One region of the Vagococcus sp. QWL-13 genome, then DNA from elsewhere that is predicted to be linked to it. Evidence: a T-box and tRNA genes for the amino acid it is inferred to sense, from the RefSeq annotation. Region 1 holds a T-box; the other holds one or more tRNA genes.
What was found. The T-box of region 1 lies ahead of serS (serine--tRNA ligase). A T-box ahead of a tRNA ligase gene usually reads a tRNA of that ligase, here a tRNA-Ser.

Region 1 (15,518 bases):
TCTGATGTGATGGTATACTTGGGAATAGATGATTAGATAGATGGACGGAGGGATGAGGATTAATGAAAGTGACCATAAAGCAAATTGCTGATGAAGCAGGAGTAAGCCTAACCACTGTTTCAAATGTGATTAATAAAAGATTTAATAGAGTGTCTAAAGAAAAAGTTGTTTTGATAGAGAATATTATTGAAAAATATAACTATACACCCAATATGAATGCTCGTTCATTGGTGCAATCTTCTTCTCAATTAATTGGTTTACTTTACTATTCTGAAGAGCCTGATATATCTTTTTCTGATCCATTTATAACTGAAATTCTCTCAGGAATAGAGGTGGAAGCAAAAAAGAACGGGTATTTTATTCTTATACACAATATTAATTCTGCTGAAGACGTCAAAATGATTCAAAAAAATTGGCTTTTTGATGGTTTTATTGTTGTTGGAGTAAGTGCAAAAGAATTTTTAGATATTAATAAAGTATTTGATTGTCCAGTCGTTTATATTGATATCCATTTGTCGACAGCAACTTTAGAAAGCATTCAAGAGCAAGAGAATCGTATGTTTATCAACACGGATGACTATGGGACGAGTGTTTTAGCTGTAGAACATTTGATTGATTACGGGCACTCAAACATTGCTTTTCTCTCTTATAAATTTTCACCGGATGTACCAAGCGTTATTGAAGAACGTTATAAAGGTTATAGAGATACTTTAGAGAAAAACAATCTAATATTAGATAAAAGACATGTATATAATGATTACGAATTTAAAAAAATATATCAAAATCTCGCAAGTTTTTCAGCTATTGTTGTTACGGGAGACTTTCTCGCAGCAAAACTAGTCAAATTTTTGAAAAAAAGAAAATCTTTTTCAGTGGATTCCCTCTCTGTTATTAGTTTTGATGATATGCCCTTTGCTGAGTTAATGGACCCGCCATTAACTACTATTCGATTAGATCAAAGAAATAAAGGAAAACTAGCTTTCGAACAACTGATAAAACTCACTGACAATCATGAAATTAATCATAAAAAAATCCTGTTAGGAGGATGCTTGATTAGCAGAAAATCAGTTTTAAAATTAAAATAACGAATAAGAGACCCTTTTAAAGAGCCTTATTCTTTTCCAAATTATTAAATTATAAAAATAATAAAGGGTTGAATATATATATGAAAAATGTGTTTCAAGGACAAAAATACCGTATCACTGTTTTAACCAATCAATTAATTAGACTTGAGTATTCAGAAAACGGATATTTTGAAGACGGAAAAACTAAAATAGTTCAAAACCGTCAATTTGCTCCTCCAGTTTTTGAAGTAATTGAAGATGATGAGCAATTGGAAATTATTACAGATGCAGTTCATGTACATTATAAAAAAGGGGAGTTCTCTCCTAAAAATCTTTTTATTGATACACGGAACAACTTTTCTGCCTACGGTAACCGTTGGTACTATGGAGAAAAATATGAGACTTTAAAAGGAACGAGACAAACATTAGACTACATTAATGGGGCAATCGAATTAGAGGAAGGCATTATCAGCAAAAACGGGTTTGCTGTATTAGATGATTCAGAAAGCTTTTTATTGGAGAAAGGGCATCCGACTTTACGCCCAGATGAAGAAATCGACTTATACTTTTTTGGTCATGGCAGAGATTACTTTGGTGCCCTAAAGGATTTTTATCATTTGACAGGTAAAACACCACTGTTACCTCGCTACGCCTTAGGAAATTGGTGGAGCCGGTTTTGGAAATACTCGGAAAAATCCTACCTAGAATTAGTGGAGCGATTCGAAAAAGAAGGTGTTCCTTTATCCGTTAGTGTGATTGATATGGATTGGCATCTTACTGATATCCCTCCACGTTTCGGAAGTAGTTGGACAGGCTATACTTGGAATAAAAATCTTTTTCCATCACCAGAACGATTTATGAAAAAATTACATGAAAAAGGATTAAAGGTTACCTTAAATGTTCATCCCGCTGATGGAATACGGGCTTTTGAAGAAGTATATCCAAAAGTTGCAAAACGAATGGGATTAAATCAAGAACTGGAGCAACCGGCTTTGTTTGATATTTCCAATCCTGTATTTCGCGAAGCGTATTTCAAAGATGTGCACCATGAGCTGGAGAAGCAGGGTGTTGATTTTTGGTGGATTGATTGGCAGCAGGGGATTAAAGGGAAAATGTCTGAGATAGACCCTTTGTGGTTATTAAATTATTACCATTATCAAGATATTTCTAGAAAAAATGAGAATGATATTATTTTATCCCGATACGCCGGACCTGGAAGTCACCGCTATCCAGTTGGTTTCTCAGGAGATACTATTATTACTTGGGACTCCTTGGCTTTCCAACCGTATTTTACTAGTACAGCTTCAAATATCGGCTATACTTGGTGGAGTCATGATATTGGTGGACATATGAATGGGTATCATGATGAAGAGTTAGCTTTACGATGGGTTCAATTTGGTGTATTCAGCCCTATTAATCGTCTCCATAGCTCATCGAGTTTGTTTAGTGGAAAAGAACCATGGCGATATTCTAGTAAAACTTGTGATATAATGAAACGTTTTTTGCATCTACGACATGAGTTACTGCCATATTTGTATACTATGAATGTAAAAACTCACGAAGAAGGAATCCCATTAATAACACCTATGTATTATCATTATCCTATGGAAGAAAGTAGCTACCATGTATCAAATCAATATTTTTTTGGTACAGAATTAATGATTGCTCCCATTACAGAAAAAACAAACACGGTATTCAAAACAGCAAAAGTCGATGTATGGTTACCAGAAGGGACATGGTATGATTTCTTCACAAATGCAAAGTATGCAGGACAGACTCAGATTAATGTATACAGAAAAACAGAAGATATGCCTGTTTTTGTAAAAGAAGGTGGAATTTTGCCTTTGGATTCTCAGCCAAATTTAACAGGGACAGATTTACCTGAAACAATTGATTGGCATATTTTCCCTGGAGCATCAAATACTTTTGAATTAATAGAAGATGCTGAGGATAAACGGGCAAAGACTCGTATCGATTTGAATTGGGAAAAACACAAAATAAAATTGAGTATTTCAGGAGACACTGAAATTTTTCCAAAGAATCGTCAACACCGTATCTGTTTCCATCATATGAATGAAGATGATATTCTATTGGAAAATAGGGAGCAAGAAATCGCATTCAATAGGGATATGGCTGTTTCTCCACTCCATAGTGAATGGTTATTTGAATGTCTTGATAGAGCCGAAATAGAATACAATCTTAAAAATCAGTTGTGGACAGAACTAAATGAAGAAACATCATTTACTAAAAAAATGTCCATACTGAATAAATTAGAACCGGAGCTTAGTGATCGTTTATTTGAAATTATTTACTTGCAGGAGGAATACAAAGATAGTAAATAGTATTATTATAGGGACAATTATAATTTATAAAAGCTATTTTTTAACAAAAAGTCTTAAAAGAGATAGAATAGAGGTATAAGAAGAAGGAGCTGAGAATGATGGGGAGAGAAAATGACTTTAATTGGGGTTACTTGATCATCGGCATTCTATTTATCCTTGTTTCGTTGATGTCTTTTGGTAATCCGGAAGGAAGCTTGATTGCAGTAGTAGTGGTGTTTGGTGTGACCGCAATATCAAAGGGGATTTTTGAACTGATCATCAGGAACAAAATGAAGACTTACATTGGATATAAATCAAAAATTTTGATTGTCCTTGGTGTTTTGGATTTGATTATGGGGGTACTTTTATTATTCAATATTGGTGTTAGTGTCTCTTTGCTTCCTTATTTTTTTGCGGTGTGGTTCATTGCAGATTCTGTGGGAGAATTGTCTGTAGCAAAAGTTTTTAAACTAATCAGCAAACCATTTTATTGGTTTACAGTAGCTGCAAATATAATAGGAATTATTTTAGGATTTGTATTGATGTTTAATCCTTTGGTTTCCGCCTTTACTTTAGCTTTTTTAGTTGGTTTTTATTTCATGATTACTGGTATCAATTATATCGTGGCGGCATTTTGAAACTAGGCTGGCAAGTGTTTTACTAAAGAGAAAGGCACTATCTGAAACTGCATGGACTCTTTTAATGGAGAGTTTGTGCAGTTTTATTTGATTTGCTGATTTTTGTATTGCATACTTTAAAAACTAAAATTTTTCTTCCGAGAAATGCAAATAACTAACATTTTTTTAAAATTTTGTTATGATACCTATAAAATAACAATCTCACAATTTAACTGAAAATGAATGAAAGATATTCTGTCTCTACTATTGAACTTGGCGTAAGGATAAGATAAAGTTAAGACAAAATAACTAGCGAAAGAGGATTACTATGACACCTGAAGAGTTTCAAAGAAAACTGAAAGATTACGGCATTGCTTTGACTGACGAGCAAATGCGGCAATACGAACTTTATTTTGATTTGCTAGTGGATTGGAATAAAAAAATCAACCTGACGGCTATTACCGAAAAACAAGAAGTGTATTTAAAACATTTTTTTGATTCGCTGATGCTGGTTTCTGCCAAGGAGGCTTTTCATGAAAAGCTGAGTCTTTGCGATGTGGGTGCAGGAGCAGGATTTCCCAGCATTCCGTTAAAAATTGCTTTCCCCGAATTAAAGGTGACGATTGTGGACTCTTTAAATAAACGGATAAAATTTCTGGCAGAACTTGTGGAGAAACTGAATTTATCTGATGTGTTTTTATACCATGACCGCGCGGAAACTTTTGGAAAAAACAAAGAATTTCGCGAGTCTTTCGATCTGGTCACTGCCCGAGCCGTTGCCCGACTGAATGTACTGGCGGAATTATGTCTGCCTCTGGTAAAGAAAGAGGGATATTTTGTCGCTTTGAAAGCGATGAAGAGTGAAGAGGAAATCACGGAGGCACGTAAAGCCCTTAGTTTACTTGGGGGGAAATTTATCGAGGAAATCGAAGTGGTGCTTCCCGGGGCAGAAGATACACGTAATCTAGTGGTGATTCAAAAGAAAAAAGAGACACCGAAGAAGTATCCTAGAAAGCCGGGAACGCCTAACAAACAGCCCCTAGTTTAATGAAGGATTATAAAGAAATATTGAAAAACTTATGCTATAATAGGAACGTTGACGTAGAGGCGGAAAAGATAAATTAAGTGTGAGAAGAATCGGAGGAAAGACTATGGCACGGATTATCTCAGTGGCTAATCAAAAAGGTGGCGTTGGGAAAACAACAACAACAGTAAATCTGGGTGCATGTCTTGCATATTATGGTAAGAGAGTGCTGATTATAGATATAGATGCTCAAGGAAATGCAACGAGCGGGATGGGTATCAGAAAATCTGATGTCAGCAAGGATATTTACGATGTTTTGGTAAATGAAGAACCTGTTGAAAATGTCGTCCATCCGACAACTAGAGACAATCTAGATGTTGTGCCTGCAACCATCCAGTTGGCAGGAGCAGAAATTGAGCTTACTCCGATGATGGCCAGAGAATCTCGGTTAAAAACAGCCTTGAAGGATATTCGTGAAGAGTACGATTATATTTTGATAGACTGTCCACCATCTCTAGGACATTTGACGATTAATGCCTTTACTGTGAGTGATTCGATTTTGATTCCTGTCCAGTGCGAGTACTATGCCCTAGAGGGGTTAAGTCAGTTGTTGAACACGATCAGGTTAGTTCAAAAACATTTCAATCCAGACTTGCGAATCGAAGGGGTACTGCTGACAATGTATGATGCACGTACAAATTTGGGTTCAGAAGTAGTGGAAGAAGTTCGTAAATATTTTAGAGAACGAGTATATGATACTATTATCCCAAGAAATGTCAGATTATCTGAAGCTCCTAGTCATGGATTGCCTATCATCGACTATGACCTTCGTTCCCGTGGTGCTGAAACGTATCTTGCCTTAGCAAAGGAAGTGTTAGCTCATGAGTAAAAACAGTAAAGGTTTAGGTCGGGGAATAGATGCTTTATTTCAGGACTTTTCTAATTTTGAAGAAGTAGATGTGCAAAAAGAGCAGATTGTAGAAATCAAGCTTTCAGAGTTGCGCCCCAATCCTTATCAGCCTCGTAAAACCTTTGATGAAGAAGGGTTGAAGGAACTTGCCAGCTCCATTGAACAGTCAGGCGTCTTTCAGCCTATCATCGTTCGTAAGTCTGATGTGAAAGGCTACGAGATAATTGCTGGAGAGAGAAGATTCAGGGCGTCCAAAATAGCAAAGAAAGAAACGATTCCGGCGATCGTCCGTGAATTTGATGAAGCAGCGATGATGCAAATAGCTGTGTTGGAAAACTTGCAAAGAGAAGACTTAAACGCTTTGGAAGAAGCAGAAGCCTACGAGATGCTGATGACCAATTTAGATTTGACCCAGTCGGACCTGGCAGAAAAATTAGGGAAAAGTCGGCCTTACATTGCCAACTATCTTCGCTTGCTTTCCCTGCCGGAAGCCGTTAAAGAGTTATTGCAAGACGAGAAAATTTCCATGGGTATCGCCCGTACATTGTTAGGATTAAAAGATGAACGTCAAATCGTTCCGATTGCAAATAAAGTCATGGACGAGCATTTGACAGTCCGGCAATTGGAAAAACTAGTCAATGATTTAAACAGTGACGACGGTAAACCCAAGACCAAGACGGTGATTACTAGAAAAGTTATCAAGCCGTATTATATTTCCGAAAGTGAAGAACGTCTGATGGACAAGTTTGGCACATCAGTCAACATTCAGGAAAAAGGCGGCAAGGGAAAAATCGAGATTGAATACTTGTCAAAAGACGATTTGACAAGGATTTTGGATATTTTAGAAATATCCTTTGATGAATAAACGAGGGAGGAAAGCTGTATGTACGGTTTAGGGGATATCGTAGAAATGAAAAAACCTCATGCTTGTCAGACAAACAGTTGGGAAATCATCCGTATGGGCATGGATATCAAAATCCGCTGTGAAAAATGCCGGCATATAGTGATGATGCCCCGCCGTGAATTTGAAAAAAAGATGAAGCGTGTGTTAGTAAAAAAAGAAGAAAAATGATCTGTTAGATTTTTAAAAAAAATCAAGGATATCGGACCTATAAGAGGAAAGGGAGAGCCGTGACTCTCCTTTTATCTTGCCAAATTAAAGATGAAAGAGTGAAGTTTTATGTCATTAACCGCTGGAATAGTTGGTTTGCCGAACGTTGGAAAATCGACTCTTTTTAATGCGATAACAAAAGCAGGAGTGGAAGCTGCCAATTATCCTTTTGCCACAATCGATCCGAATGTGGGGATGGTGGAAGTCCCAGACGGCCGTTTAGAAGAGCTGACAAAATTAGTCAAGCCTAAAAAGACCGTTCCGGCCACGTTTGAATTTACTGATATTGCAGGAATTGTTAAAGGAGCAAGCAAGGGCGAAGGACTGGGCAATCAGTTTTTAAGTCACATCCGTCAGGTGGATGCCATTTGTCATGTGGTGCGTTGTTTCGATGATGAAAACATCACTCATGTTGATGGACAAGTTGATCCTCGATCAGATATAGAAACCATCAATTTAGAATTAGTCCTGGCCGATCTGGAATCAGTAGAGAAGCGTTACAGCCGGGTGGCAAAGGTAGCAAAAACGAAGGACAAAGAAGCTGTGGCTGAGTTGGCCGTTTTGGAAAAAATCAAACCGGCACTGGAGTCCGGCAGTCCGGTCCGCTCCCTGGAATGGACGGATGATGAAGCGCCGATTGTAAAAGGAATGTTTTTACTAACTTCCAAACCGGTTTTATATGTGGCTAATGTTGCAGAAGAAGATGTTTCCGACCCGGACAGCAATCAGCATGTGCAAGTGGTCAAAGAAATTGCAGCATCAGAAAAAGCGAAAGTGATCATCGTCTGTGCCAGCGCAGAAGAAGAAATTGCCGAGTTGGATACTGAAGACCGGGGCGAATTTTTAGAAGCCTTGGGCATTGAAGAATCTGGTCTGGATCAGCTGATTCGTGCGTCTTATGATTTGTTAGGCTATGCAACCTATTTTACCGCCGGCGAACAAGAAGTCCGGGCATGGACATTTAAAAAAGGAATGAAGGCGCCCCAGTGTGCCGGCATTATCCATACTGATTTTGAAAAAGGGTTTATCCGTGCCGAGACCGTTTCTTTCGAAGATTTAAAAAAATACGGCAATATGCTGGCAGCGAAAGAGGCTGGTCGCGTGCGTTTAGAAGGAAAAGAATACGTCGTTCAAGACGGCGATATCATGTTGTTCCGATTTAATGTATAATAGTTTTATCCGGTATGAAAATACAAGTCTGTCATTTGTGGAGGGATTTCTTTGGAGACACAAGAATTAAGAGAACTTGTGAAGCAAAATCGAGAGTTAGAAGAACAGCTGACCAAAAAAAATCAACAGTATATTTTTGATTTGAAAAAAGCACTTAATCTGGCAAATTTAACAGAAGAGAAAAAAGTTGCTGCTTTAGCTGAGATGCTGCCCTTGTTGGTAGAAGGGCAAAGAACTGGACAAACAGCAAGACAACTATTTGGAACGGTATCGGAAAGAACAGAGTATATCTTGGCGGCACCTGAACCTGCAAAAAAAATGCATTTCAAAGAATTATGGTTAGATAATTCCCTAATGTTATTAGGTTTTCTAGGGCTGATTTCAGGTGTGATGCCGTTGATCAGCAAAACGGATGGTGCTCAGCAATATGGGATAACTACATTGATTATGGGTTCCTTTTCCGGTGGAGCAGCGTTCTATTTGATCGGCAAGTATGTCTATCATTCCAATGGCACAGCAGATGCTAACGCTAAAAAACCGGGCATAATAAAATCAATGTTGCTGATGGCAGGGATTACACTGGGGTGGATGGTTGTATTTATGGGAACAGTCTTTATTCCTCTCCAACTCAACCCTATTCTTGATCCGGTCATCTACGTGATTGTCGGGGGCGGAGCGTTTCTGGTACGCTGGTACATCAGGAAAAAATTCAATATCACCGGCAGCTTGTTTAGCCGCTGATTATTTTGACACTAACTTTTGTTGAGTTGGTGTCTTTTTTTTTGAGAATGAACTAGTCATTAATCGCCGAAAGTTTGATGTTGATTTTTTTCAGGGTTAATGAACAGCCAAAAAATCTGCAGACAGGAAATGAGTTTGTTTAAAAGGTGATGAGAAAATCGTTGATTCATTGACTTATGAGGCTGGATTTGGTACTTTAATAGATAAAAAACAAGTTAGGGAGTGGCGAACAATAATGTCTAATTGGGAAACAAAGTTTGTAAAAAAGGGTTATACTTTTGATGATGTTTTATTGGTTCCTGCAGAAAGTCATGTGCTACCAAATGAAGTAGATCTTAAAATCAAATTGGCCAAAAATCTGCATCTGAATATCCCTTTTATGAGTGCCAGTATGGACACTGTGACTGAAAGTAAAATGGCCATTGCCATGGCACGTCAAGGCGGTCTGGGTGTCATTCATAAAAATATGTCGATTGATGCTCAAGCCGATGAAGTACGTAAGGTGAAGCGTTCAGAAAGCGGCGTGATCATTGATCCGTTTTTCTTAACTCCGGATCATACGGTGAAAGAGGCCGAGGAACTGATGTCCCGCTACCGTATCAGCGGAGTCCCAATAGTAGACACTTTAGATAACCGGAAGCTCGTGGGTATTTTAACTAATCGTGACTTGCGATTTATTACAGATTACAGTGTAGACATTGATGAAGTGATGACAAAAGAAAATCTAGTGACGGCACCTGTGGGAACTTCATTAAAGGATGCAGAGAAAACACTGCAAAAATATAAAATAGAAAAACTCCCGATCGTGGATGATGAGTATCGTTTAAGCGGATTGATCACAATCAAGGATATCGAGAAGGTGATTGAATTTCCTTACGCCGCAAAAGATGAACACGGCCGTCTGCTGGCAGCGGCAGCTGTAGGTGTGACAAGTGACACGTTTGAACGGGCGACAGCTCTATTAAAAGCAGGAGCAGACGCCATCGTCATCGACACTGCTCACGGACACAGTGCAGGAGTATTGCGGAAAATCAGAGAGATCCGCGATCATTTCCCTGAAGCTACATTGATTGTAGGGAATGTGGCAACTGCTGAAGGAACGAAAGCATTGTATGAAGCGGGAGCAGACGTGGTCAAGGTAGGAATCGGACCTGGTTCGATTTGTACGACCCGTGTGGTAGCTGGTGTGGGCGTGCCTCAACTGACTGCGATTTATGATGCAGCCTCAATTGCCAGAAAATATGGCAAGACCATTATTGCTGACGGCGGTATCAAATTCTCAGGAGATATCGTTAAGGCTTTAGCTGCAGGGGGTCACGTGGTTATGCTGGGCAGTATGCTGGCTGGGACGGATGAATCTCCAGGAGAATTCGAAATTTTCCAAGGGAGACGTTTCAAAGCTTATCGCGGGATGGGTTCTCTGGCTGCGATGGAAAAAGGTTCCAGCGACCGTTACTTCCAAGGAGGAACAAACGAAGCCAATAAATTGGTTCCCGAAGGTATTGAAGGCCGTGTGGCTTACAAAGGCTCTATTGCAGACATCGTCTTTCAAATGGTTGGCGGTTTAAGAGCCGGTATGGGCTATGTGGGCGCAGCCGACTTGGCGCAGCTGCGTGATAATGCGCAATTTATTCAGATGAGCGGTGCCGGATTGAGAGAATCTCACCCTCATGATATTCAAATCACTAAAGAAGCACCGAACTACTCAATCGAAAGCCAATAAAATTTTAAAAGCCCTTGAAAGCCGTTTGTCGGCTTTCAAGGGCTTTTTGATGAAAAAATGATGAGAAAAATACCCTCACAATGATAGTCATGGGACGATTTTTGTAGTATAACTATAAGGTAAGATGCTGATTTTTTTAGAAAGGAAGCAAAAAACATGAAAATAGGTGTGCCTAGAGAGATTAAAAATAACGAAGACCGGGTGGCAGTAACACCTGCCGGAGCAATGACACTGATTAAAGCAGGACATGAAGTGCTAGTTGAAAACAATGCGGGGTTGGAGTCAGGTTTTTCTGATGAGGAGTACCGTCAGGCAGGAGCAACAGTGACTGAAAACGTGCCAAGTGTTTGGGAATCCGAAATGGTAATAAAAGTCAAAGAACCAGATGTGAAAGAATACGACTATTTAAGAAAAGGTTTGATATTGTTTACTTATTTGCATTTGGCACCGGCTGTTGATTTAACTGGGGAATTGATGGCAAGGCAAGTGACCGCTGTGGCTTATGAAACCGTGCAATTAAAAAATGGCAGTCTTCCTCTTTTGACACCAATGTCAGAAGTAGCGGGACGGATGGCCACTCAAATAGGAACACAATATTTGCAAAAAACCAACGGAGGTTCAGGCATTCTTCTGGCAGGGGTCCCGGGAGTGGAACGCGGGAAAGTTGCAATCATCGGCGGGGGTGTTTCCGGATTGAACGCTGCAAAAGTCGCCATCGGTTTAGGGGCGAGAGTGACGATTTTAGATATCAATCCTGCCCGCTTGGCTGAACTGGAAAATATTTTCGGCAACAGCATTCAAACGCTGATATCTAATCCATATACGATTCAAAAAGCGGTGACAGAATCAGATTTGGTCATTGGGGCAGTTTTAGTTCCCGGACGCCGGGCACCGAGACTTGTTTCAGAAGAGATGATAAAGAGCATGCGGCCTGGGTCAGTGGTAGTCGACATTGCAGTCGACCAAGGGGGAGTTTTTGAAACGACTGACAAGATAGGTTCTCATGACCGGCCGACTTACTTGAAACACGGGGTAATCCACTATGCAGTGCCTAACATGCCGGGGGCAGTTCCTCGTACGTCAACATTGGCATTGACGAACAGCACACTGCCTTATGCTTTGGAAATTGCGAATAAAGGCGTTGTCCAGGCGGCAAAAGATAATCCTGCGATTTACAAAGGTGTGAATATGCTTGATGGGATTTTGACCATCAAGGAAGTAGCGGAGGATCAAGGCAGAAACTATACGCATTTAACTGAATTGATATAACAAAAGGTCGAGATGGATTTTTTCTTCTCGACCTTTTGTTTTCGCTTATTTAGTTATTTTAGTGACACCGCCCATATATGGGACCAGTGCTTCAGGAATCGTGATACTGCCGTCTTCATTTTGATAATTTTCTAAAATACCGACAACCGTACGGCCGACCGCAAGTCCAGAACCATTTAAAGTGTGTGCCAATTTTAAATTGCCTTCACTATCACGGTAGCGAATCTTACTGCGCCGGGCTTGAAAATCAGTACAGTTAGAGCAAGAGCTGATTTCACGATACATATTTTGGCTTGGGACCCAAACTTCCAAATCATATGTTTTGGCAGCTGAGAAGCCCATATCTCCAGTGGATAAGGCAAGGACACGGTAAGGCAGATTCAATCTTTGCAAGATTGTCTCGGCATTTTGTGTCATCTTTTCCAATTCATCATAAGAAGATTCTTGGTCAGTGAATTTCACCATCTCCACTTTGTTGAATTGATGGAGACGAATCAATCCACGGGTGTCTCTTCCGGCACTGCCTGCCTCGGAACGGTAACACGGGCTGAAAGCAGTAAAGTATTGAGGCAGAAGTTCGCCTGGGATGATTTCTCCGCGATAATAATTAGTCAAAGGGACCTCAGAAGTAGGGATTAATGTCAGGTCCTCTCCTTCAATTTGGAAAACATCTTCAGTGAATTTTGGAAATTGTCCTGTGCCGTACATTGATGCACTGTTCACTAAATTCGGCGTCAGCAATTCTGTGTATCCGTGCTCGCCGACATGGATATCGATCATAAAATTGATTAAGGCGCGCTCTAAACGGGCACCAAGGCCTTTGTAATAAAGGAAACGGCTCCCGGAAACTTTTGCCCCTCTTTCAAAATCTAAAATATCCAGATCCTCACCTAAATCCCAGTGAGCTTTGATGTCAAAATCGAATTGTTTCGGCTCGCCCCAACGGCGTACTTCCATGTTTGCATCCTCGTCTTCCCCAACAGGGACACTGTCATGGGGAAGGTTTGGCAAGCCGGAAGCAATGGCCTGGATTTTTTCATCAACTTGATGAAGAGAATCATCAAGCGTTTTGATTTCTTCTCCTACTAGTTGCATCTCTTTGATTTTTTCTTGGGCATCTTCTTTTTGTTTTTTTAGTTGTGCGATTTCTTGTGATACTTTGTTACGGTTTTTCTTTTTTTCTTCTGTTTCAACGATTAGTTGGCGCCGCTGTTTATCTAACGCCAAATAGTCATCCAGCTGTTGCGGATCGACTCCTCTGGTTTTCAGTTTTTTCTTGACTTCCTCAAAATTGTTGCGAATGTTTTTTATATCTAACATGGCTGTTCCTCCTTAAAAAATTTAAAAATAAAAAGTCCGCCCTAAGAGCCTCGGCTCTTGGGACGAACTGCAATTAATTCGCGGTACCACCCAAATTCAGTATCTTGATACTGCACTTGTCATGTTGGATAACGGCCAACGCCGAAATGAATTATTTCTTCACTTTCTTTTTAGCGAGGCGGATTCTTGCTTGTTTTCTATTAGCTTTCACCAGCCGCTAATTCTCTTGAAAAAAACAAAACAGTACTATTCTCGCAAAGAGTTCTTATTTCTGATGTTTAAAGTATAGCGAAGGCTCGGAATCTTGTCAAATCTTGTCAAAAGAGATTTTCAAAAAAATTTTGTATTGATTGCCAGACTTTGAGATACCAAGGGAGCAGTTCGATGGTACGGTCCGCGTATACTTCAGCAGTCAATGTTTGATCAGGTAAAAAAACAGTGTCTAGGGAATGACTGGGACTTTCGATCAAGAGAGTGCCGATAAGTTCGCCTTCTTCGATAGGAGCCTGTAAACTCCCATCAATGTCAGTGCTTGACGGGTCAAGTTCAAAGCGGACGGCTAATTCGTCAGGCTGGGCTTTGTTGACCCACGCAAAAATATCATTCTCTAATCTCAATGACACCGTGTCCTGTCTGCCGTTTTTGACTGGGACATCGCCAACAGAAGAAATCGGCGAATCTTTAGCATAAAGCAAACTGTATTCCCAGTCATCCAGTGCATGATCCATCAAGCGGGCGGTTTCGGTGAAACGTTTCCCGGTATCTTCTTCAAAAGTTTCCACATTAAGAATGACTGTGATTATCCGCCGGTCGTTTTTGGCAATGGTGCCGACAAAACAAGTGCCGGCCAGATCAGTGGTGCCGGTTTTCAGTCCATCGACCCCTTCTTTATGAAATTTTTGCCCTTCAAGCAGCTGGTTGGTTCCCACCAAAATGGTTTCAAATTCAGTGCCCGCCGCAAAAATGTCAGATTTTTTTGACGTATATTCTAAAACTTCTGGAAAGTCGTTTAACAAATGAAAAGCAACAATGGCTAAATCTTTAGCAGACATCAAGTTTTCCTCTCCGGGTTGACTGCCCGGGAAAATTTTACCTAAAGCATCATCGTTGTTGATACCGGAAGCGGAAATGATATAGCCGCTTTTGATACCCCAAGAGTCTAATTTTGCCCGCATCAATTCCACAAAAGCTGGTTCGCTGCCGGCTATTTTTTCTGCTAGAGCTACTGCCGCTGCATTAGCGGAAACTTTTTCAGTTGCAATGAACAAATCTCTCACAGTGTACGGGTAATTTTCAAATAAAAAAACATTGGATAAAGTAATATTATGGCTTAATTCTTCCAAGTGCTGTGAAATGACGATTTCTTCATCCCAGGATAAACTGCCGTTGTCGATGGCCTCCAAGATCAAGTACATGGTCAGCAGTTTTGTGGTCGAAGCAATGGGCAGTGCTTCATCAGCATTGTGTGCATAAAAAATATTTCCTGTGTCTGCATCGATGGCAATTGCCGCAGAAGCATCCACTGAAAACCCCGTGTCGTCTTCCGAAGCCTCAGCTGTTTGCGGGATGAAAAAAAACAAAAGAAACAATAAGCTAAAAATTAATATCGATTGGACAGAGTGCCGCTTTTTCATGAAAATCTCCTTCTGTTCAGCTATTATCGGCGGGGCTTTCAATAGGCAAATGAATAACGAATGAAGTCCAGCCATTATCTGATTTTACATAAATATAGCCGCCATGTAAAACAATAATGCTTTGTGTAATCGCTAAACCTAAACCTGTGCCTCCGGTTTCCTGGGAACGAGAAGATTCCACACGGTAAAAACGCTCAAAAACTAGATTCAGCGCTTCTTGGGGGATGGTAGAACCGTTATTTTTAACAGTGATAACCGCTTCGGAGCCTATTTTCTCAGCCATCAGAATAATTTGATCCCCATCTCGTCCATACTTAAACGCGTTTATAATCAAATTGTTGAATACCCGGACTAATTTTTCCGTATCTCCCTCCATGATGAAAGGCGTGGGAGTACAAATTACATCGATGGTCATTTCCTTCTTCTCTGCTTCTAATTCGAAGTCAATAACCAGTTGTTCCATCAACTGATGAAGATCGAAGGTAATAATATTCAGCTGGGTATTTTTCTGCCGGACTTTTGTATATTCGAATAAATCATCTACTAAAATTTTCATTTGTTTGGCTTTTGAATAAGCAGTATTAGTGTAACGAAGCAATTCGGCTTCCGACTGG
Region 2 (15,518 bases), 1.2 Mb from region 1:
TATCTTTTTAGAAGTGGGAGGAACAAGTACAGATATTTCTTGTGTGAAAGACGGAAATGTTGTATTAAAATATGCGTCAATCGGCGGGCACAAAACCTATTTAAGTTCTTTAGACGTGAGAACTGTGGGGATAGGCGGCGGCAGTATGCTGAAAACTCAGAATGGAAAAGTAGTAGATGTTGGACCGAGAAGTGCCCATATCGCTAATTTAAAGTATGAAGTGTTTGCCGAAACAGAAGAAATCGATCAGCCGGTGTTTAAAGAAGTTTCACCTTTGCCGGGAGATCCAACTTACGGCTATATCCAATGTGCCAATGGCAAAAAATTTGCACTGACCTTAACAGGTGCTGCCAATATTTGCGGCTATATCGGAGAAGGGGACTACGCTCGCGGAAACGTTGAAGCAGCAAAAAAAGCCTGGGAACCTTTAGCGAAAAATATGGGAATGACTGTTGAAGAAACTGCTAGGCATGCACTGGATTTGTCTGCTAAACGGAATGGCGAAGTAGTTAAAAAAATCATGAAGGATTATGGTTTGGAACACGATGCGATTACCCTTGTTGGAGGGGGTGGCGGTGCGTCAGCTGTTGTAGGACATCTAGGGGAAGTCTTGGGAGTGGAAAGCAAGGTAGCTGAAAATGCTTCAGTTATTTCACCAATTGGTGTTGCTTTGGCGATGGTTAGAGATATGGTCGAGCGTACGGTGACAAATCCAAGCGAACAAGACATCATGGAAATCCGTAAAGAGGCAATTCAACTAGCAATCAACTCAGGTGCAACGGAAGAATCTATCGAGGTATTGGTGGAAATTGATACGCAACAAAATAAACTGCGGGCAATTGCCACAGGAGCAACAGAATTGCGTTCTAAAACACTAGGCAGTTTGAAAAAATCAGAACAAGAAATCATCGAATTAGTCGCAGAAAATACAAAACAACCTGTAAGTAAAATCAAAATCGCAGCAAAAAATGAGTACTATACTGTGGCGACGACCCAAATCGAAACAAAACAATTTTTATTTTTTAAAAAGACTAATTATCCTGTCCGGGTGGTGGATGTGGACGGTGTTATCCGTTTGCAGCGGATGAACGGAAAAGTTGTGACCACTCAGGCTTCCCAGTGGAAAAACACCCTTGAAAAACTAATCAATGAAAATATCGTTTACGGTGATGGCGGTGCTGAAATCCCAAATATCTTTATTTTAAACGGTCCGCGAATTATCGACTTATCGGGAATGAAAGATGCTGGACAAATTTTAGCTTTGGCTGATGCAGAGTTGAAAGGGATGACCGGTAATCCTGAGCTGATCGTCATTTGTACTCTGACTGCCGAGAACCAAAGAGGTTAAGATGGACAAAGCCTTTAAAACTTTTCAATGGGAACAGCTGCGAAGAGATATCTTGTTTGATAAAATACCTTCAACAGAGATTCCTAAAATTTTAGATGCTGCCCATCAGATAAGTTCTCAGGTGAGAAAAAAAATAAAGATGATTGACAATCCGGCGGATGTGATGACTTGTTTTTTAGAAAGAAACATTCGTCTGATAAAAAAATCCAGTCGGAGTTATGGTGGGACAACAGTTTACGGTGAGTATCAACCAAAGTCTAAAGAATTGTTTTTGTATCAAGAAAATATTGATTCATTGAACTTGGCGTTTACTCAGGATGTACCATCCTTTATATTGTTGCATGAGTTATATCATATTCTTGAGCAAGAACAGCCAATCAATTATCGTGAGTATTATCAGCTTGAAACAATAAAGTGGGGACCTTTTAAAAAAAGCAGCAGTTTGATTCAACTATCAGAATTGGCAGCAAATGATTTTGCCTATCAAATTCAAAATAAATGGAGAGATTAAAAGATGAATAAATCGAAACGAAATGTAATAAAAACAGATGTTGTGGTGTTGGGAGCAGGTTCTGGCGGGATTGGAGCAGCAATTGCTTCTGCAAAAGAAGGAGCAGAAACTTTATTGGTTGACCGTCAGGGGTTTATCGGCGGAAACATGACAATTGGTTTACCGCTGCTTGCTTTCCTGGATGCACAAGGGCGTACAGTTACAGGTGGTCTGGCACAAGAAATTGTGGACCGTTTAATTGAATTAGACGGCAGTTTTGGCCATCGCGAATGTCCCCTGCATAACTCAACCACAGTAGTCGATCCTAATCTGATGAAAATCGTCCTTTTTGAAAAGGTAAAAGAATATGGCGTTAATTTGCTTCTTCATTCAGAAATTATTGAGACAAATGTAGAAGACGGAGAAATTACCTCAGTAATAGTTAAAGGAAAAGGTCAAGAAACTGAAATCATCGCTGATGTTTATGTGGATGCGACCGGTGATGGGGATGTTGCATATATGGCAGGAGCGGAATTTGAACAAGGCCAGTATGCAAACGGAGAGACACAGCCTCCGACATTGATGTTTACAGTAGGCGGTTTTGATATTGATCAGTTCATGGATTATTTAAAAGAAAATCCAGATGAATTAGTTCATGGAGACTCAATGAAAATTCGTCCCGGCTATACTCCGGAGTTCCTAAGTGCCAGTCCAAATCATGTCATGGTGGGCTTAAGAAAAACGATTACCAGACTGCGTGCAGAAGGTAAGTGCCCAATTGACCGAGACACGATTATTTATATCAACTTGCCTAAGGACGGGTACATTGCTTTAAACTGTATTCGGATTTTAAATTTTGACGGAACAAATGTGGCAGATTTAAGCCGTGGAGAAATTGACTCTCATTTGCAGATTCTACCATTGATCGACATGTTGAAAGAACACGTGCCAGGTTTCCAAGATATTTATCTTTCTTCCATTGCACCTTTCTTGGGCATAAGAGAAACACGCCGCTTTATCGGTGAACAGATGATTGTAGAAGAAGATGCGGTGAATGCAGTTGTACCGGAAGATACGATTGCTCTAGGGTCCTACATCATTGATATCCATAGTGGGTCTGGGGATTCGACCATTATTAAATCATTGGCCGATCCTTACGGCATTACTTACGGTGCTACTGTCAGTCGTGATATCTCTAATTTAATGTACAGCGGCAGATGTATCAGTGTGGATCCAGTCGTCTTTGGTTCTTCCCGTGTGATGCCGACTTGTATGGCTGTGGGTGAAGGCGCAGGGACTGGAGCAGCAATGGCTTCAAAACAAAAAATTGCACCAAAAGAAGTGGATGTTGCTGTTGTCCGCGAAAAACTTCTCAAAAATGGTGCAATCTTAGAAATAAAGTAAAGATTTTGGTCACTTTTTAAACATCGTATTTTTGTAAGAACTAACCAACCTAGATTATTTTGCTAAGTTTGGTTAGTTTTTTTGTAAAATCACTAAGGAGCAGTTGACAATGGAAAATAAACAAAGGATAAAAGGTGAAATTGAAGCTGGTCGTGGAGTATTGGGAATCGAATTAGGTTCCACTCGAATCAAAGCAGCACTGATTGATTCAAATTTTAAAGTTGTGGGACAAGGCAGTTTTTTATGGGAAAATGAGCTGATTGACGGTCATTGGACTTATGCATTAGAAAAAGTGTGGCAAGGCGTACAAACCTGTTATCGCCGTTTGGTTGAAGATGTTGAAAAAAAATATGACACAACTATCACCAGCTTAGCATCTATCGGCGTCAGCGGGATGATGCATGGTTACATGGCTTTTGATGAAAAAGGGGAGCTGTTGGTTCCTTTTAGAACATGGCGCAATTCGACAACTGAACAGGCGAGTCATGAGCTGAGCAACTTATTCCAATTTAATATTCCCCAGAGATGGAGCGTGGCTCATTTTTACCAAGCTGTTTTGAATCAAGAATCTCATGTGGGGAAAGTAGATTATTTAACCACCTTATCAGGTTATGTTCACTGGCAGTTGACTGGTGAAAAAGTTTTAGGCGTTGGAGATGCCTCGGGAATGTTTCCGATTGATTCAGAAATCAAAGATTACCATCAGACAATGGTTGATAGTTTTGACTCTTTATTGAAACAAAAAGGATTGGAGACGACACACCGACATATATTTCCTAAAGTATTGACGGCGGGAACTCAAGCGGGAACGTTAACGCCCGAAGGCAGCAAGCTTTTGGACCAGACAGGCCGCTTGGTTTCAGGTATCCCGTTTTGTCCGCCGGAAGGAGATGCCGGTACAGGAATGGTGGCCACTAACAGTGTTGCGGTCCGTACGGGAAATATTTCAGTTGGAACGTCGATTTTTTCCATGAATGTTTTGGAAAAAGAGCTAAGTAACTGGTACCCTGAAATTGATCATGTAACGACACCTAGCGGCGAGAGTGTGGCGATGATTCATGCTAATAATTGCTCATCAGAAATCGATGCTTGGGTGGAACTGTTTGCTGAAATGCAGGAACGTTGTGGTATCAGTGTGGAGAAAAGTCAGCTATATGATATTTTATTTGCTGAAGCTATGCTAGGTGATTCGGACTGCGGCGGTATTTTAAGTTATGGATTTTACGCAGGTGAAAATATCTTTGAACTAAATGAGGGCAGACCGCTTTTAGTACGTTTGCCAAATGCTAATTTCAACTTGGCTAACTTTATGCGTTCTCATTTACTTTCTGCTTTTTGTACTGTCAGAAAAGGAATTGAAATTTTGAGTAATGAAGGTGTGGAAATCGATCAATTTGTCGGCCACGGAGGGATGTTTAAGAAAAAAGGAGTGGTACAGCCTCTGCTTTCAGGTGCCTTGAAAACACCGGTTGCTGTGATGGCAACAGCCAGTGAGGGTGGAGCGTGGGGGATTGCCTTGCTTGCGTCCTATATTAATCAAAAAATTTCACTTGCAGAGTATCTGAATGACCATGTATTTTCGAAAGAGCTTAGTGAAAAGGTTCTTCCAGCGAAAGAAGACATGCTGGGATTTGACCGATATTACGGTCATTTTATTGCTGCACTTACGACAGAACGGCAAGCTGTTGAAGATTTTAAATAAAAGAATAACCTCCTCTGTGATGAGCTTTTCATTATAGAGGAGGTTATTAAAATTAAATGATAGAGATTGAATAAGAGCACGGCTGTTGGGATTCGTAGAAAATATCTTTAAAGATGGAAATTTTATATTGAAAATCTTATCAACAATTTGCTTTAATTAATCATAAAAATTTATTCTTCAAATCAAACTTGTCAGAGAAAATCATCCAGTCTGAAAAGTCTGTTTGATTAAATATCTGGAAAATAAAATCTCAAATGACTTTCATATGGCTTCTTTTTAGAGACTAAAACCCAAAAAAATATACTTATTGAGGAAGGTACATATATAACATAATAAAAATGTAAAAAAGGCTTTTTGACATGGCAGCTGTTGAAATTGCTAAGGATTATTTTATATCATGACAGCTATTTCATCTAACTAAGAAGTAGGCAATTATTAAGAGAATGATGATGATAACCAGGGTTGTTTTCCAGCTTCCGCTTCTAAAATCTCCAATTTTCGATTGATCATGAGCATCTTTTAAGGTTCCTAAAGGATTCTTTCTTTGCTCTTTTGTGATCAGCTTCCTTCTTTTTTCTTCAGGATTCTCTTTCCTTTTCATTACTCAGCGCCTCCTCTGATGTTAAGTACATTATAGCATATGTGGTTGACCGCAATGAGTTGCCTGACTTTTTAGTGTCCGGCGAAGTGGGAATCAAATCATGTTGTTGGATCAGTCAGAAAAAGTCAGATAAATTTTAACAATCGTATAGAAGAATAAATAACATCCCTGTTCAACATAAGATGATCAGGGATGTTTTTGTTTTGCAGGATACACTGGTGACCAGAAAAATCGTAAGACTGATTTGAAATCCAAAACCAGTTCTTGTGAAAGTATTCTACCCTATAAAAATTTCCGACTAGAACATTTTGGAAATTACAAAAGTATTCAAAAAAATAAATAATACGATATGAGCAGGGTAGTAGGTGTAGAAGAAATACTTATTAGGCCCTTCTCCCCTCTGACCATTGTACAAGAAAAAGAAGACAAAAAACAGTAAAGCAGGCCAGTAACCTCCGCTGATACCGTTGTTGATCAAGTCCGGTAATGAAGTGGGCAAGATAACAAGAGCAGCGATTAATGCTTGCATCCATTTTTTATTTCTTGTGATATATAATAGCAACCCAAATATCGGAAAGACTGGAGCCCCTTCAACAATGATTGGTAAAATGCTATTAAGAATCATAGCTAGTTCAGGTGAAAAATTAATAATCACCATAAAACTGAATGACGATGTTAAAACAAGCAGAAGTGCTGAACTGAAACCGAAAACTTTCAACCAATTTTTTTCGAACCAAGAAGCTCTCAGACAATCAAACAAATACATGGAGAGAACAGCTTGGAAAATCCCACCAAAAATGTTAAAAAACATCATTTCTTGCATGGCTTGACTTAATGGAAGGAAAGTAATCATCAAAAACTTTGCCAACTCTACGATCCAAAATCCTATTAAAAGATTACGCAAATATCCTTTTTTATTTCTTGTATAATAATACCCTTCAACGCTTAAAAAGATGAATGTAAGTCCTACTGAAGGGCCAGCAATACTGGCGACCAGCTCAAGCATAGGGTATTTTTCTATGACGCCGAAGAGCAAAATACTTAAGTGATTCAAGGTCATCAGGATAATCCCGATAATTTTAATTTGGTTGCCAGTGAGCCCGATTTTATTTTTAATCATTTTAAATTTCCTTTCTTAAAAAAATCACGATGTTCATTTTAAGTGATATTATTTTGTTTAGCAAGTTACAAGATTGTCATATAAATGCTAAGAAAAGTTATTAATTGCTGACAACCTAGACTTTTTTATAAACTATGTTTCATAATTAGTGAAATTGTTAGGTAGGACAACAAGCTACGAACAATATTGATGTCTAAGAAATCATGGAGAATAAGCCGTTTTATTTGAACCAAAGAAAGTCAAAAAAATTAAAAACAGGCCTTGTTGTCGTGGTAAATAATGGACAACATTGCCTGTGCTTTAAGCAAAGTTAAAATTTTGTTAGTTTTAATTTTTAATGGTAGTTATTTTCCAGACATCCATCGAAAATTTACTAATTGTTCCATTCTTGTGATGAACAGAAATACTTTTCACCTCCGGGTCGTTCAGGTAATCCAGCATATCAATTGCGTCTATGATTTCGATACTGCCTTGGGAATTTCTAATGATTACCTTTGTGACATCATCAATTTCCTTTGTGGAGTTGTCAGTCATTTTCAATAGTTTAATAAGAGCCATTTTACCACCTCGCTTTCAGTAAAATTATACCAAAAAGAATTGAAATGAGCTAAAAGTTGCGGACGAGGTACGCTCCGTGTTTGAATGAATTTATTTGTATTTGAAAATTGGATAAAGATTCTACAATGATTTAATTTAGTAGCTGAGATGTATTTGTACTGGACTGTCATGCTAGTATAATCATCGAAATAGATATTTCAAGATAAAAAATAATTGTTTTCTTAACATGGAGGGATTATAATAATCAAGTACTACCTAATCCAGATATTGCTTATTATTTACTTTAAATGAATTCCCAAATGGTGTTAATGTTTCAGTTTATAATTTTATCGTTGTTAATATGGAAAGTTACCCAAGTTTGGCTGAAGGGGACGGTCTCGAAAACCGTTAGGTCGGGCAACCGGCGCAAGGGTTCAAATCCCTTACTTTCCATTTTATTATATCAAAAAGTTGTTTAAACTCTCGCACGATCAATATCGTCTAGACGTTTATTAACTTTTTTGTTTTGGATTTAGCAAATTTCACCCTACATTATGAATAACCAGAGAGATTAAAAAGAATAATCTCCAAGTATCTTTTTAAACAAATGGAAACGCTAGTATTTTCATAATATTACAATCTCAACATTGGAATATAAGAAAACAATAATTAAAATTAAAGTGAATGACTACATGAACAAGTTAAAAAGTGTTGTGTTGAACTTTAGCAAATTTAAATAATTATCTTTAAAAATTGTAAAGTGTGAATATCACCATCACCGATCAGAATTTGCATGACTTGGCAAAAGCTTTTGGCATAGTACCAAGAGAAGATTATCTATGTTAGAATAAAGGAGGCTGACCCATAAGTCTCAAAAATAGTAAAAAGGGAACCAAAATCAATAAAAAGATTTTGGTTCCCTTATTTTTTTGTTTATTTAAGAGGTTCTTCCGCTGATAGGCAGTTAACTTTCTCAGATTAACCGCCATAAATGCAAAACCTAATTCGTTTCTCACCTTATCTTTACCTCTTACTGAAAATCGAGTGAAGCCTAAATTAGCCTTCAGATTTCCGAAGGCTGGTTCTACGTCTATTTTTCTTTGACCATATAATTTGCCTGTTCGTTCGTCTTTCAGAAGTGTCTGAACGTAAGCTTTAAAATAGTCCCAATTGCCGTTTTTTTGAATCATTCTATTACGACCCGACTTCGCTTTGGTACATTGAGAACGAACTGGGCAGTTTTCACAAGAAAGACATTCGTATATTTTTAATTGTCGTTGGTAGCCATAGTTATCTATACGATTGGCATAACGTTTAAACGGGACCTCACGGTCAATGGGACATAAATAGGTATCTCTTAACTCATCATACCGCCAATTCAAAGGATTAAAACGATTCTTTTTAAAACTTCTCTTTTTCTCTTTGCGGTACATCCCATAGGTTATCAAAGGTGTTTTTTCAAAGCCATCCACAATAGTTTCATAGTTTTCTTCACTACCATAACCGGCATCTGCCACAATATAGTCGGGTAAATCAAAATAGGTATTTTCTATGGTCCGTAAAAAAGGAACTAAAGTTCTCGTATCCGTAGGATTCGGAAAGATGTCATAAGCTAGGACATATTGTTGATTGGTCGCAATTTGGACATTGTAACCTGCTTTTAGTTGCCCATTGCGCATATGATCCTCTTTCATTCTCATAAAAGTGGCATCGTGATCTGTTTTGGAGTAACTATTTCTCTCACCTAAAATAGCTTTTTGACGGACATACCGTGACTGACGTTCTTTAAAATCAGAGAATTGCTTCAAGGCTTGTTTAGGTGCCTTTCGTTGAGAGCGTAGTTGTTTTCGTTTTTTAGCGCAGTCAGAGGTCTCAATTTCTTGAGTCAAATTTTCTACACTTGTTTCTAATGCCGTGATGATTTTTGAAAACTCTTTGTCTGAAAGGTCTTTGTCTTCATCACAAATAGAAGGAATGATGGTTTCCTTCACGAGTTGTTGATAAATCTCTTTTGATTTCTCTGTCAACTTAGCTTCATACTTTTCAATGCTTTTTTTCCAGACAAATGTGTATTTATTGGCATTGGCTTCTAACTTAGTACCGTCAATAAAGATGGCATCTGTTTCGATAAGATTCTGGGAAACCAAAAGGTTTCGGAATTGAATAAAGCATTCTTCTAATAACACTTGCATCTGAGGATGTACACGAAACCGATTAATCGTTCTAAAATTGGGTTGCTGGGATTGTGTCAGCCAGCGAGCGCGAATACTGTCTTTAGCTAGCGCTTCAATTCTTCTGCCAGAAAAAACAGACTGCGTGTAACCGCACAAAATCAACTTCAACATCATTTTAGGATGATAAGAGGTTGCACCCATCTGATGGTCAAAAACCGAGAAGGCTTTTTCTGGCATGCTTTCTACAAGTTCATTGATTGCAAAAGCGATGTCACCCTTTTCCAAATAAATTTCTAAATCTAGTGATAAAGTGACTTGATTCATGTTATAATCTTTGTACATAGATAGCACTCCCTTTTGGTTATGGTTGGTACTTTAATTATACAAGGAAGTGCTATTTTTATCGCTAAAAAAAGGAACAAAATCATAAAAAGATTTCGTTCCTTTTTGCATTGAATGAGGACTTATGGGTCAACCTCTTTTTATAAAAACATAAGTGATTTTATTCACATGAAAGGAAGTTATTAAATATGGCAAACCGAATGATTTTAAATGAAACCTCTTACTTTGGGGCTGGAGCAATCGCTCATATTCCAGAAGAAGTAGAGGCACGAGGATTTAAAAAAGCTTTTATTGTGACAGATGAAGGACTGGTTAAAGCAAGATTGGTAAAAAAAATTACCCAATTATTAAGTGATAATGACTTGTCTTATGAAATTTTTGATAAAACTGTTCCTAATCCAACTGTAAGCGTTGTTAAAGAGGGAATAGATGCTTATAAAATATCAGGAGCAGATTATATTTTAGCAATTGGCGGAGGCTCGCCGATAGATACTGCCAAAGCCATCGGAATCGTTGTTGCGAATCCAGAATTCGATGATATCGTCAGTCTCGAAGGAGTTGCACCTACAAAAAATCCTTCTGTTCCACTTTTGGCAGTACCTACTACATCTGGTACTGCGGCAGAAGTCACTATCAACTATGTTATTACAGATGAAGTAAAAAAACGTAAATTCGTGTGTGTAGATGTTCATGATATTCCAATTGTTGCGTTTGTGGACAGTGAAATGATGTTGGGTATGCCAAAAGATTTAGCAGCAGCCACAGGGATGGATGCTTTGACCCATGCAATCGAAGGCTACATAACTAAAGGTGCTTGGGAAATGTCAGACATGCTTCACATCAAGGCGATTGAGATTATCGCACGCTCTTTGAGAGATTCTGTCAATGGAGACCTCACTGGAAGAGAAGATATGGCATTAGGTCAATATATCGCTGGTATGGGCTTTTCCAATGTGGGCTTAGGTTTGGTTCATGGCATGGCTCATCCTCTTGGTGCATGGTATGATACGCCCCATGGTGTGGCAAATGCGATTTTATTACCGACAGTCATGGATTATAATAAAGAATTCACTGGAGAAAAATACCGCGACATTGCTACAGCAATGGGAGTATCCGGTGTGGAAGGGATGTCATTAGAAGAAGCTAGAGAAGCTGCTGTAAACGCTGTTCGTCAACTAGGTGTTGATGTAGGCATCCCAACAACATTAACGGAAGTAGGATTTAAAGCCGAAGATGTGGAACAAATTGCAAAAGATGCTTTGGCAGATGTGTGCACAGGCGGGAATCCTAGAGATACTAACGTAGCAGAGATTGTTGAACTTTATCAGTCACTACTATAATAAAAACTTTGCAGCATAAGTAAAGAGATTTTTTTGAAGCCATAAGATTTTGATAAACTAGGGAGAAAATATTTCCCTAGTTTTTTGTTACTGTTTTGTTTTTTGAAAAATATTAATGCCTGATTGACGGATGGGACGAATCAATCACAGGAATAAAACTTGTCATTGGCACCAAAATAGTTTTAAAATAAACAGTATACGAACGGGTTATTTTTAATTTCTCAATCATAATAATTACTGGAGGTTATTTAGATGGTGTTGCTGGAAAAAGATATTTTGAATGAAGCTTTGGCGATGAAAGATGAAATGATTCATAACAGAAGACATCTTCACGAAAATCCTGAGCTCGGTCTTGATTTGCTTAATACACGAGAGTTCGTCGAAAGTAAGTTGAAAGAGATGGGCTATGCTAAGATTCAACATGTGGGACAAGCTGGGTTGACAACAACAGTGGGGACAGGAAAAGGAAAAGTTTTCATGCTTCGGGCCGATATGGATGCTTTGCCGATACTGGAAGATAATGATTTATCATATAAATCTAAAATCGATGGCAGAATGCACGCGTGCGGCCATGATATGCACACAACGATGCTGTTGGCAGCGGCGAAAATTCTAAAAAAACATGAAAAAGAAATTCCGGGACTTGTCAAATTAATGTTTCAACCGGGAGAAGAAATCATGAAAGGTGCACGCGACATGATTGCTCATGGAGTTTTGGAAAATCCCGCACCTGATGCAGCAGTGATGATTCATGTGATGCCCGCTGTTCCCTTTGTTTCCGGGACGGTGATTGTGTCAGAAGGCGGTCCGACCATGGCTTCAGTCGATTGGTTCAAAATTACTCTTCAAGGCAAAGGCGGACACGGCTCAACCCCATATTTGACTTCGGATCCTTTGATTCCTATGAGTGCCATCCACAATGGACTGAATACCATTCAGTCCAGAGATTTGCCTCCTAATGCCATCGTATCTTTAACGGTAGGGGAAATAAGTGGCGGAGAAACATCTAATGTCATTCCGGACTCAGTTTCAATGGGCGGAACGATTCGTACTTATGATGAAGCTCATAGAAAATTGATTAAGGAAAGAATTGTTGAGATTTCGGAAAATATTGCAAAGGCTTTTCGCTGTACTGCAAATGTGGAATTCCCTGCAGGGGCTCCATATTTTAAAACAGACGATGACCTATCAAAACATCTTCAAAAGTCTCTGCCTAATTATTTAAAGGGAAGATATATTCCGCCAATCAAACAAGAAATCCCCGTCATGGGTTCAGAAGATTTTGCCCACGTCTCTCATGAAATCCCGACTGCATTGATGATGTTGGCAGCCAGCGATTTGCGCAAAGGTGCGATTCATAGTGTTCACCATCCAAAGTTAATATTGGATGAAGAGTGTTTACCCTATGGTGCGGCAGCTTATGCTGGTGCAGCATTGAGCTGGCTGGAAAGCAATTAAAAGATCAAAAAGAAGTGCCCGTACTAGCGGCACTTCTTTTTTGTTCTTACCCTAATTTTAATTTAAGTTCTTCTTGACAGATTTATTTTATCTGTATATACTGTACTTGTTGAATGAGTACAGACTGAAGTTGAAATAGGAGGATAGCTAAATTGGAAATAATTATCAGCAGCACGATTGATAAACCAATTTATGAACAAATCTGCTCTCAAATTAAAGAGATGATCATGACTGGAAAACTAAAAGCTGGTGACCCGCTGCCTTCAATGAGGAAATTAGCGAAAAGTTTACATATTAGTGTCATCACCACCCAGAAAGCTTATGAGGTACTCTTGAATGATGGTTTTATTGAAACTGTTCCGGCAAAAGGTACCTTTGTAGCAGATACGAATAAGGATTTTATCATAGAAGAAAACCGTAGAAGAATCGAGGGATTGTTGGAAAATGCTACAGCTCTTGCAAAAGAGAACGGTATTTCAATGGATGAACTTACTGAAACATTAAAACTATTGTATTTGGAGGAAATGGAATGAGCAACGCAGTTGACATAAAAAACTTGAAAAAATCTTATAAAGATTTTTCATTAAAGGGAATAGATTTAACTATTCCTAGAGGGAGCGTTTTTGGTTTGATCGGGGAAAACGGTGCTGGTAAGTCGACGTTGATTCATTCAATGTTAGGATTAACGAATGCGAGTTATGATAGCTTAGATTTTTTCGGAAAAGAAATCAGCCGTTTTCAAAAGGAAATCAAAGAAAATATTTCAGTGATTTTTGATCAAACCCATTTCGACTTGGAATTTTCACCGACAATCATAGGAAAGATAATGAGTAATATTTATAAAAGTTGGGACTCTGAAAAATATATGAAATTACTGGCTGAATTTAAACTTCCAAAAAACAAAAAGTTGAAAAAATTTTCCAGAGGAATGAAAATGAAACTGGAATTTGCAGTCGCGTTTAGCCATAGTACAAAATTACTTATTTTGGATGAAGCGACAAGTGGACTGGATCCAATCTTTCGAAATGATATCTTGGAAATCCTTCAAGAGTATAGTGAAAATGAAGAAAATACAATTTTGATGTCAAGTCATATCACAAGTGATTTAGATAAAATAGCTGATTATATCGGTTTTATCCACGAAGGAGAAATGAAGTTTATTATGAGCTATGATGATATTAGAGAAAATTACGGCATTGTTAAGTGCGGCAGACATGTGTTTGAGTCACTGCATGAAAATGATATCGTTGCATATCGTGAAGGAGAATATGCTTATAATGTTTTAGTCCATAATAAACATGATCTCAGAAAGAGTATCAAAGATTTAGTTGTAGAGAATGCTACTTTGGAAGATATCATGCTTTTTATGGTGAAAGGGGAGCAGTTATTATGATCGGTGTGATGACAAAAGATGTGTACCAAAATATATTTATCCGGAAAAATCGTATGAGCCTGATGTTAAATGTTTCAGTCTGTATTTTATCAATGCTGTTGATGCAAAATTTTTATGGACTTATCTTGCCTGCGTTCATCTATATTCCGTTTATTATCTCCCCCAGTTTGCTGCAAATTTCTTCTGAGAGAGATAGTTTGAGTAATTATGACAAAATCCAATTGACAATGCCCGTAACAAAAAGGGAAATTATTTTTGCAAAATATTGTTTAGGTGTTTTATTTTGTTTGTTCAATACCCTGATATTATTTATAGGTATTTTCATTCATATTTATATCTTTCATTCTATCACCATGACTCAAGGGATTTATTTGGGAATCACTTGTTTTCTTATTTCTTTACTGTCACTGGCAATAAACTATTTGTCTTATATTATTCTAGGTGATAAAGGTGTCTTTGTGACAGTTGGGATTGTAGGCATCATATTGTTTAGTTATTTTTTTAATCCCTCTTTTTTAAATTTTAATCGTATGATTGAAATATTATTAACTTTGAAGAGTCTTACTTTTTTTGGTTTTGGTAGTTTTATCGTTATTTTATTTTTAGCTTTAAGTTATATGAGTGCTTTTTTTTACTATTCAAAAAAAGAAATCAGTTAACAATATATTTTTTAGAAAATTCGGCAAGTTTTTGTATCGGATTTTGCGTGTAAATAAGTTAAAAAGGGACTGACCTATAAGTCTCAAAATGGAGAGAACCCCATGAAATCATTTTTCTAAAACATTGATTTCACGGGGTTTTTAAATTATAAAAATTATCTTTTTATGCTTAAAAACTACTTATGGTTCAGCCTTTTGATTTTAATTTTCTTTTCCCCGTTCCTGTTCAATGATATATTGAAGATATTTTATTGCACGCAATTCCATCTTGGCGTCTCCTGGATTTGGTGCTTTTTCTTTTAAAGCAATCCCTTCCTTCAAAAGCACCTCAGCTTTCTCCTCATTCTCTAAAATAAAATAATAATAAGCTGCCTCAATCCGCCGATTACCCATCAATGGTTGTTTTAGACTTGCTCTTACAAGTTTATCTTGCCATAAGTCGGAGATTCTCGAATCTTGAGGGTCTTGCAGACACAAAATAAACAGCAATTCTTTTTTTAATTCCGTTTGATAAACAATGATGATATTTTCTCTTTCTTTCCACAAATCTTCTACTCTATTTCTGAAGTCACCCCAGTCTTGTTTGTCAAAGGCCCATCCGATTTGCAAAAACTTTTGGGAATCATTGAAATAAGTGTTTTCTGGAACAGCCGGAACTGCTTTTAAGTATTCTTCCGGTAGTTCTCGATATGTTTGTCCTTTTGTTAACCGGGAATTCACGTCCATTTGGAGAAAAAATAAATATTGCTGTTCAGGACTGGAAGAAGCGATTTTATAAGTCATCCCGTCGTTGAATCCTGCTGGAATGCCGTTGGTGATAATGATAAGGAATCCAACTAGAGCAAAAATAATCGCAAAATTAGAGTTTGGGATAAAGAGCAATCCGACAACCAAACTACAGATGGCATTTGCTAAAACACCTCCCATCACATATAGTCGATAGGGAAATT

Region 2: it encodes a tRNA-Ser, which carries the amino acid that the T-box ahead of serS (serine--tRNA ligase) is inferred to sense. The anticodon was not compared.

What each region holds. Positions count from the first base shown of each region.
Region 1 covers NZ_CM178746.1:61,401-76,918, forward strand. The annotation lists gene AC4PHI_RS00290 (LacI family DNA-binding transcriptional regulator) at 63-1,085, shown strand; gene AC4PHI_RS00295 (glycoside hydrolase family 31 protein) at 1,166-3,406, shown strand; gene AC4PHI_RS00300 (HdeD family acid-resistance protein) at 3,505-4,023, shown strand; gene rsmG (16S rRNA (guanine(527)-N(7))-methyltransferase RsmG) at 4,331-5,050, shown strand; gene AC4PHI_RS00310 (ParA family protein) at 5,154-5,915, shown strand; gene AC4PHI_RS00315 (ParB/RepB/Spo0J family partition protein) at 5,908-6,801, shown strand; gene AC4PHI_RS00320 (DUF951 domain-containing protein) at 6,820-7,008, shown strand; gene ychF (redox-regulated ATPase YchF) at 7,117-8,217, shown strand; gene AC4PHI_RS00330 (DUF1129 domain-containing protein) at 8,269-8,958, shown strand; gene guaB (IMP dehydrogenase) at 9,194-10,681, shown strand; gene ald (alanine dehydrogenase) at 10,838-11,950, shown strand; gene serS (serine--tRNA ligase) at 11,996-13,270, opposite strand; T-box leader at 13,326-13,534, opposite strand; gene AC4PHI_RS00350 (D-alanyl-D-alanine carboxypeptidase family protein) at 13,588-14,904, opposite strand; gene AC4PHI_RS00355 (sensor histidine kinase) at 14,921-15,518, opposite strand, start outside.
Region 2 covers NZ_CM178746.1:1,237,395-1,252,912, forward strand. The annotation lists gene AC4PHI_RS05710 (hydantoinase/oxoprolinase family protein) at 1-1,348, shown strand, start outside; gene AC4PHI_RS05715 (hypothetical protein) at 1,350-1,859, shown strand; gene AC4PHI_RS05720 (FAD-dependent oxidoreductase) at 1,863-3,242, shown strand; gene AC4PHI_RS05725 (xylulokinase) at 3,352-4,944, shown strand; gene AC4PHI_RS05730 (DUF6366 family protein) at 5,354-5,545, opposite strand; gene AC4PHI_RS05735 (TraX family protein) at 5,844-6,665, opposite strand; gene AC4PHI_RS05740 (hypothetical protein) at 6,993-7,223, opposite strand; tRNA gene AC4PHI_RS05745 (tRNA-Ser) at 7,566-7,655, shown strand; gene AC4PHI_RS05750 (IS1182 family transposase) at 8,045-9,718, opposite strand; gene fucO (lactaldehyde reductase) at 9,907-11,058, shown strand; gene AC4PHI_RS05760 (M20 metallopeptidase family protein) at 11,311-12,516, shown strand; gene AC4PHI_RS05765 (GntR family transcriptional regulator) at 12,669-13,049, shown strand; gene AC4PHI_RS05770 (ABC transporter ATP-binding protein) at 13,046-13,909, shown strand; gene AC4PHI_RS05775 (ABC-2 transporter permease) at 13,906-14,568, shown strand; gene AC4PHI_RS05780 (hypothetical protein) at 14,770-15,518, opposite strand, start outside.